Regions from separate parts of the Ornithinibacillus proteolyticus genome, predicted to be linked through region 2. Evidence: predicted binding sites of a transcription regulator. Region 2 holds the regulator's gene; the other holds the start of a gene.
The links. Region 2 encodes LexA, which represses DNA repair genes until DNA is damaged. Its sites were predicted from a motif close to CGAACATATGTTCG; they were not measured.

Region 1 (3,751 bases), on a different contig from region 2:
AGCATACTTCGCTTTTCATCAATAAATACTGGAATATTATAGTCTTCAAAAATCGTTCCAATGATATCCTGGTATGTTTCAGTTTGGCGGATCAGCACCGCTATATCACGATAACGATAATTTTCCTCACGCACTAATCGTAATATTTCCTGTGCTACCCCTTCTATTTCAGCACGTGGATGCACCGCTTCAGCAATTTGAATCGGAGCCTTCCCATCATACTTTGGTGCAGGTCGAACATCAAAGTTTGCCTCCAAATGTGCAAAATATGGCTTGTCATAAAAAATACCATCTAGCGGATTTAGCATTATACTATTTTCAACCTTAATTTGATTCGCTTCCGCCATCTGTTTTAAGACTTGATACGTTTCTTTCGTTTGATAAAACAAATCCATATCAGATATATTAGGATTCTCTGCATCATCAACAGTCAATGCAACGGTTATCTGTTCGCATTTCGTTAAAAGTGTTTCTACGACGACTAGTTCTTTCGGGGTAAAACGGTGAAACCCTTCAAAATAAATCTCCGCTCCTTCTAAACTCTTTGCTTCTTTAATTTTTTCCGCCAGTAATGTTAATTGATCCTCACTATCAATATAATTATTGGCTAAAGCCTGTCCTAACTCTTTATAAATATAATGCAAATCATCTAGCTTATTTACCAGTGCTCTTTCCCCTGGTTCTTTATGAGCATACTGATTAATTTGATATTTATGTGCTAATAATGTATCTGGGGTAATCTCGTAACGTTTAAATTCGGTTATCATTTTTTCCAATTGGGTTAAAAATCCTTGTTTCTCAACCGCTTTTTGGAATACGTTCCATTCCCCTTCTTTTTCTTCTATAATTTTACGGAGCATCATCTGTATTCCAACAGAACTAATGAATTGTCTTGTTGCTCCCCCTGTTTCCTGCAGGATTAGCCACGCTAATCGAGAAAAGCTTGTAACCTGTGTACGTGCACTACCTTGAAACGATTCATCTCGGAATAATGCATACTCCTGCTCAAAGGTCATTTGGTCCGGAACAATATAAAATATTGGCGGACCTTGTGGATTAGCGATCGATTTTTCTTTTATTTCTTCAAATGCTATCTCACTTTTGTTCGTGCCTGATCTCCCTAATATAAAGCGTAGTCCCACAAATAATACCCCCTTTAACATCTAATGAAAAAAACCTCTGCTTTATATTATTCCATACAGAAGTTTTGTTTTTTTATTGCTATTTAACTTCTTCCGAATCGGCGGCTACCTCTTCTTGCTTCGATTTTTGATGTAGCTTCTTCTCAATAAGCTTTCCAACAATCCAGAATAAAACAATGCAAGCACCTACAATGATGGTTTTCATTGGGTTTTGGGCAAATGACACGATACTTGAACCAATATAGGAAATAGAGAATATCATGACAGATTTACCAAGTAATACCGCTAATATAAACTGGTACACATTAATATTAGATAACCCTGCAACAACATTGATTACGGACGATGGTGAAAATGGGAAGCACATTAGTAGAAACAATGGGCCAAATCCGTGTCTCTCTAACCAGTTTGTTACCTTTTGGACTTGTTTATTTTTACGTACTGAGACAAAGATTTTCTTATCACCGAGTTTCCGTATGATTAAAAATAACATAATCGAACCTAAACTAGATCCTGCCCAAGATAAAAGAAATCCTTCCAGTAATCCATAGGCAGCAGCGTTTGCCATTACAAAAACTACTAGAGGCAAAAAAGGAAGAAATGCTTCAATAAATGGAAGCAATATTCCTGGTAATGGGCCCAAGCTTTCATAACTTTGAAGCAGTTCCATTATATATTGATCTAATTCGTCATTTTGTAAAGCGATTTTCCAGTCCTTTATGATACTGTATAAATTCATCTAGTAAGACTCCCTATCCAAAACCTAAATGTACAACTTTATTGTAATGTAAATTTCATTTTATGAAAAGTTTAACGAAAGATAGATTCTTTCTAACTAACGCCATTATAAGTATAGCCTCACCCTTCCCGATATTTACCAATTAAAATTTTTAACCTTTATAGTGTATTTTTTTAATACATTGGCGTATAATAGGAACAAACGTTCTTATTCGGAGGGAGATTTATGCGCTATCTAACAGATGAAGAATTACAAATCGCTTCACGCTTTCTTTTTCTTTCGATGGCAATTGTCGTAATTCAGCAGGATATTCAGCACATCCAAAAGGGTGCCTTCAAAATAAAAGAACCATATATACAGCTCTTAGAAAAGATGAATGCAAATGCACTTGACGAACGTAGACAATTACGGAGAAAAATGGAAGCGAAAAAGCTCCAAGTAATGCTAATTAATAAAAATGACTCTTTTTCCTCCTATCTCTTTTTATGTAGAGGAAAAGAAGAAAAGCGAAATTACTTTAACCCGGCTATACGAAAAAAAGTTGAGGAAATTGTACAGGACATTATGTTGAAGGCTTTGGCCGAGGGCCAGTCTTATGCAGCTGCAAATGCTTGATTCGGTTGTCTAATTGATACCGAAATTGTGCCGTACGATGAATTTGATTCATGACGGAGCCATAAGAAGCATCAAGACTCAGTTTTTTCCCATTTTTAAACACGATATCAGTTTTATCCCTTGTACGTGTTACATAATCAATATGGGAATGGGCAATCCACGAGCATTTTGCATTGGTGGGTGATGTCGTAGGAAAGAAGTACATGCCGCTAGAAGGATCGATTGAAATTGGCGCTTTATGTGTTATACCACAAATATCTCTAGTTCCATCCTGTCTGCCTTTGAGACTTGAGCCAAAGAATCGGCAAGCATAATCGATAAGCTTACTTGGGGATTGTTTCACCGTATATTCCGTTTCTTCCTCAAGAACATAGGTACGAACATTTCCAGCTTCATCCTGCTTAGCAACAACCGCTAAGGTTAATGGAGTAATTTCATGTAATGGGGAATACAATTCTTCCATATTCATTATTTAATCATCCTTTCATATTTAGATGAAAGGGTGAGGCTACATTTAATTTAACAGATTTTTTAATAAATTGAAACATACTAGCGACAAGTTTCAACAAAATACAATATTAGTCACTTTTTATTCCTCATTTGGAAGACTTTCAGAAATATTTCCATCTGAGAATGATTTTTCTTGATTTGTTTCCACGTGGCTTTCCTCTGCAGGTAACAAGAAATTAGGATTTAATAATGTAAAAGTCTCTAACTCTGGACTTTTCTTTCTCTTTTTCACTGTCATGTCCTCCTTTTTCTACTAGTATGGATAATTTCTATACGCCTCACACGGTACAATTCCATTTTAAACCGTTTTAAAAGCTGCATTCTAACATGCATATAAGACTTTCCCTACCGTACAAAATTTTATAAATTCATCGACTCATCTTATATAAACTTGACCAATATAGTATAATTAATACATAAACCTTAAAATTTGATGCTTTAGAGAGAGAAAAGAAAGCGGGATACTTATGGAAAATTGGCTTGATTTCATTAATCAATATGGCTACATAGCCATATTCATTCTATTAACCTTAGGAATTATTGGGCTACCTGTACCAGATGAGGTGTTACTAACCTATCTTGGATACGTCATCTCATTAGGGAATATGGACTATGCATTAACATATATAGCAGCGCTCTCCGGAGCAGTGTGCGGTATTACCATCAGTTATTTTCTTGGTATTAAATTGGGAGAACCCTTCCTAAGAAAATTTGGCTCGAAATTCTTTATCAATGAAAAGATGAT
Region 2 (3,751 bases):
TCTCGTAGTTTTTTTCTCTCCCTTTCTTCATCCTTTGTCAGTCCTTCTGCAGTCTTTGCCTTTTTAGCCAGTGCATTAATACGAACTAATTTTTCTTTTGAAATCATCTCATAGCCTCCTAGAATAACTCTATCTTATTTAGCATTATTAATAGTAAAAAGCAAGAACACGACATGTTCTTGCTTTTTAATATTACCTGTTCAACTTATCTGAATCAATTATTTGATATTCTTGGTACCTTCTATGAACAGTTGCCTTTGAGATAGAATATCCCAATCCAGTTAACGTCTTTGCAATTTCACTGAAGGTAAGACCATTATTTCGCAATCGAATGATTTCCTCGATTGGTACTTCCTTTCTCTCTCTACCTGGAGCTAAATGCTGATTTGCCAGATTCTTAGCTGGATTATAACCATTCTCTATTGCTTTTTTCATACCTCGCTTTATTTTTACATTGTGAATTTTACGTTGGTATTCCTCCACTATTCCAACAATCTGTAATACCATGGAATCTGATTCGGATAATTCAAGCTTTCCATCGTGTATCGCAGTGTAGATGGAAATATTCAACTTCGCTAATTGATGAAACAATGCTATTTTTGTATTTCCCCGACCTAATCTTGTTTCATCTTGAATAAGGAGAGCATCTGCTTGTCCACGTTCAAACGCTTCAAGCATTTCAAATACGCCATCACGTTCTACTTCATATCCACTCGCTTGCTCCTCTATACATTTTACAACATGGAATTGATACCGATTAGCCAATTGGTATAATTCTTCCTTTTGTCTAGCTAAAGATGTTTCCTGAACTTTTTTATCTGTACTTACTCTGCAGTATATAATAACATTCAATTTATTAACTCCTATTATGCACTAATTAATGATACGTATAAGAAACCTAATGTTACAGCAAAAGCAACAATATAAAATAAATCTGTCTTGTTTACTCTACCAAACATTTTCCATCATCCCTTCTCCATTATATCACAAGAACCTTTGTTCGTATTTTTATTATAACAGAACATACGATCTTGTCAACGACTTTTTCGAACGAATGTTTGCATTCTATGCTATACGATGGTAAACTAGCATTAATAAATAATATGTGCGAGGTGTTTAATAGATGACAAAATTATCAACTAGACAACAAGCTATACTGGAATACATAAAAGAACAAGTCAGATTAAAAGGTTATCCACCATCTGTTAGAGAAATTGCTGAAGCAGTGGGCCTTGCCTCAAGCTCAACTGTTCACGGGCACCTCTCTAGATTAGAAAGCAAAGGTTTTATTCGCCGGGACCCTACTAAACCTCGAGCAATAGAAATACTAGATTTGGATGAAGAAAGTAATATCCCGAGGGAAGAAGCTCGCTATGCACCCGTTATTGGTAAAGTAACGGCAGGTATACCTATTACTGCTGTCGAAAATATTGAAGAATTTGTGCCAGTCCCTAGCTCAACTGCAGGTCCGGATGAAAATCTATTTGTCCTAGTAATTGATGGTGAAAGTATGATTGAGGCCGGTATTTTAGACGGTGATATGGTAATAGTGAAACAACAGAGTACGGCCCAAAATGGAGATATTGTTGTAGCAATGACGGAAGATGATGAAGCAACCGTAAAGCGATTCTTTAAAGAAAAAGATTATATTCGCTTACAGCCTGAAAACGCAACAATGGAGCCATTAATCTATAAGAATGTATCGATTCTTGGTAAAGTAGTTGGACTTTATCGTCATATTCATTAACGATATATCGAAATAAACAAACTAACACGCATTTGCCCATCTCTTGGCAAATGCGTTTATAATAATCGCAGAGCTAATATAATTTCTATCAAAAAACCGGTGAGCAAGGAGGATTCTCCTATACTCACCGGTTTTTTTCTATTAGTAGTTAGTTAAATATTGATCTCTTTCCCATGGATGTACGCTTGTTCTAAACATATCCCATTCAATCTCTTTCGCTTCGATATAATGTTCAAATAGATGCTCGCCTAGTGCTTCTACAATAACTTCATCATTTTTAAGTTCTTGTAATGCATCAATTAGTGATGATGGTAAATCTTTAATTCCAACTTCATCACGCTCTTCTTTTGTCATAACATAAATGTTACGATCAACTGCAGGTGGTGGTGTCATATTGTTACGGATTCCATCAAGTCCCGCTGCTAATAAAACAGATAATGCCATATATGGATTAGCTGCTGGGTCAACACTTCTTGCCTCAACACGTGTACTTAAACCACGAGAGTTTGGAATACGCATTAGACAGCTTCTGTTTGCTGCAGACCATGCTACATAGCTTGGTGCCTCATAGCCAGGTACTAAACGCTTATAGGAGTTAACTGTTGGATTAGTTACTGCTGTAAATCCAGTCGCATGCTTCACAATACCTGCAATAAATTGATAAGCAGTTTCACTTAATTCTAAATCTCCACTTGGATTGTAGAATGCATTTTCTCCACCTTTAAATAGAGACATGTTCGTATGCATTCCAGAACCGTTTACTCCAAATAATGGCTTAGGCATAAACGTTGCATGAAGATTATGTTTTCTAGCAATTGTCTTAACAACTAGCTTAAACGTTTGAATATCATCCGCATGTTTTAATGCATCAGAGTATTTAAAGTCAATTTCATGTTGTCCAGGAGCAACCTCATGGTGAGATGCTTCAATCTCAAAGCCCATTTCTTCTAATTCCAATACGATATCACGACGGCAATTTTCCCCTAAATCAGTCGGTGCTAAATCAAAATATCCACCATGGTCGTTTAATTCTAAAGAAGGATCTCCCTTTTCATCTAATTTAAATAGGAAAAATTCTGGTTCAGTTCCAATATTAAAGGCATCAAAGCCAAGCTCTTCCATTTTCTTTAAATTACGTTTTAAGTTATAACGTGGGCACCCTTCAAATGGTGTACCATCAGGACGATAAATATCACAAATAAAACGGGCAACTTTTCCCTTTTCTGACGTCCAAGGGAATACGACAAATGTATCTAAATCTGGATATAAATACATGTCAGATTCTTCAATACGTACAAATCCTTCGATAGATGAGCCATCAAACATCATTTTGTTATCAAGCGCTTTTTCTAATTGACTTAATGGGATTTCCACATTTTTAATTGTTCCTAACATGTCTGTAAATTGAAGTCGAATAAATTTAACGTTTTCTTCTTTGATTTTTCTTTCAATCTCTTCTCTCGAGTAACCCATAAATTTCTCTCCTCCTAAATTATAATCAGTATATTTAATAGGAATTCACTTCCCCTATACCTACCTATTCACAAAAAATCTAGCAAGTTCCCCTTGTCGTAGATTAGCTTTACCATATCGATTCGCTTCGGTAATTTCTTGTCTTAAAATCGTTCGAAGCTGCTTATCTGTTAGAACAGATTTCTTCTCTTCTGGTAATGCCTTTTCCTTTTCTTCTGTTTTCTCTACATCAGAATCTTCATCAATTAGTAATAATTTAATCCCTGCAAGGTTTAGACCTTTATCTAGATAATTCTTAATTTCTAGTAGACGATCTACATCATTGAATGAGAATAGTCGCTGATTCCCTTTTGTTCGCTCAGGATGAATTAAATCATTTTCTTCATAGTAGCGAATTTGCCTTGCGGTTAACTCGGTAAGCTTCATTACAATACCGATTCCAAACAAAGGCATGGAGCGTCGATCCTTATCATTCATGATTATGACCTCCCTTATCTACAAAATTATTATATTAAATGTCAGTTATTCTGT

Region 1: a site for LexA is predicted at 2,076-2,089, ahead of AAIB49_RS11440 (YhjD family protein). Genes of this name have one in related genera too.

What each region holds. Positions count from the first base shown of each region.
Region 1 covers NZ_JBCPXV010000022.1:12,145-15,895, forward strand. Annotated here, with positions in the region: gene addB (helicase-exonuclease AddAB subunit AddB) at 1-1,142, opposite strand, end outside; gene AAIB49_RS11435 (TVP38/TMEM64 family protein) at 1,222-1,881, opposite strand; gene AAIB49_RS11440 (YhjD family protein) at 2,107-2,496, shown strand; gene AAIB49_RS11445 (competence protein ComK) at 2,444-2,965, opposite strand; gene AAIB49_RS11450 (hypothetical protein) at 3,086-3,238, opposite strand; gene AAIB49_RS11455 (DedA family protein) at 3,474-3,751, shown strand, end outside.
Region 2 covers NZ_JBCPXV010000001.1:55,816-59,566, forward strand. Annotated here, with positions in the region: gene AAIB49_RS00310 (DUF896 domain-containing protein) at 1-107, opposite strand, end outside; gene AAIB49_RS00315 (YneB family resolvase-like protein) at 193-852, opposite strand; gene lexA (transcriptional repressor LexA) at 1,124-1,747, shown strand; gene glnA (type I glutamate--ammonia ligase) at 1,889-3,220, opposite strand; gene AAIB49_RS00330 (MerR family transcriptional regulator) at 3,281-3,697, opposite strand.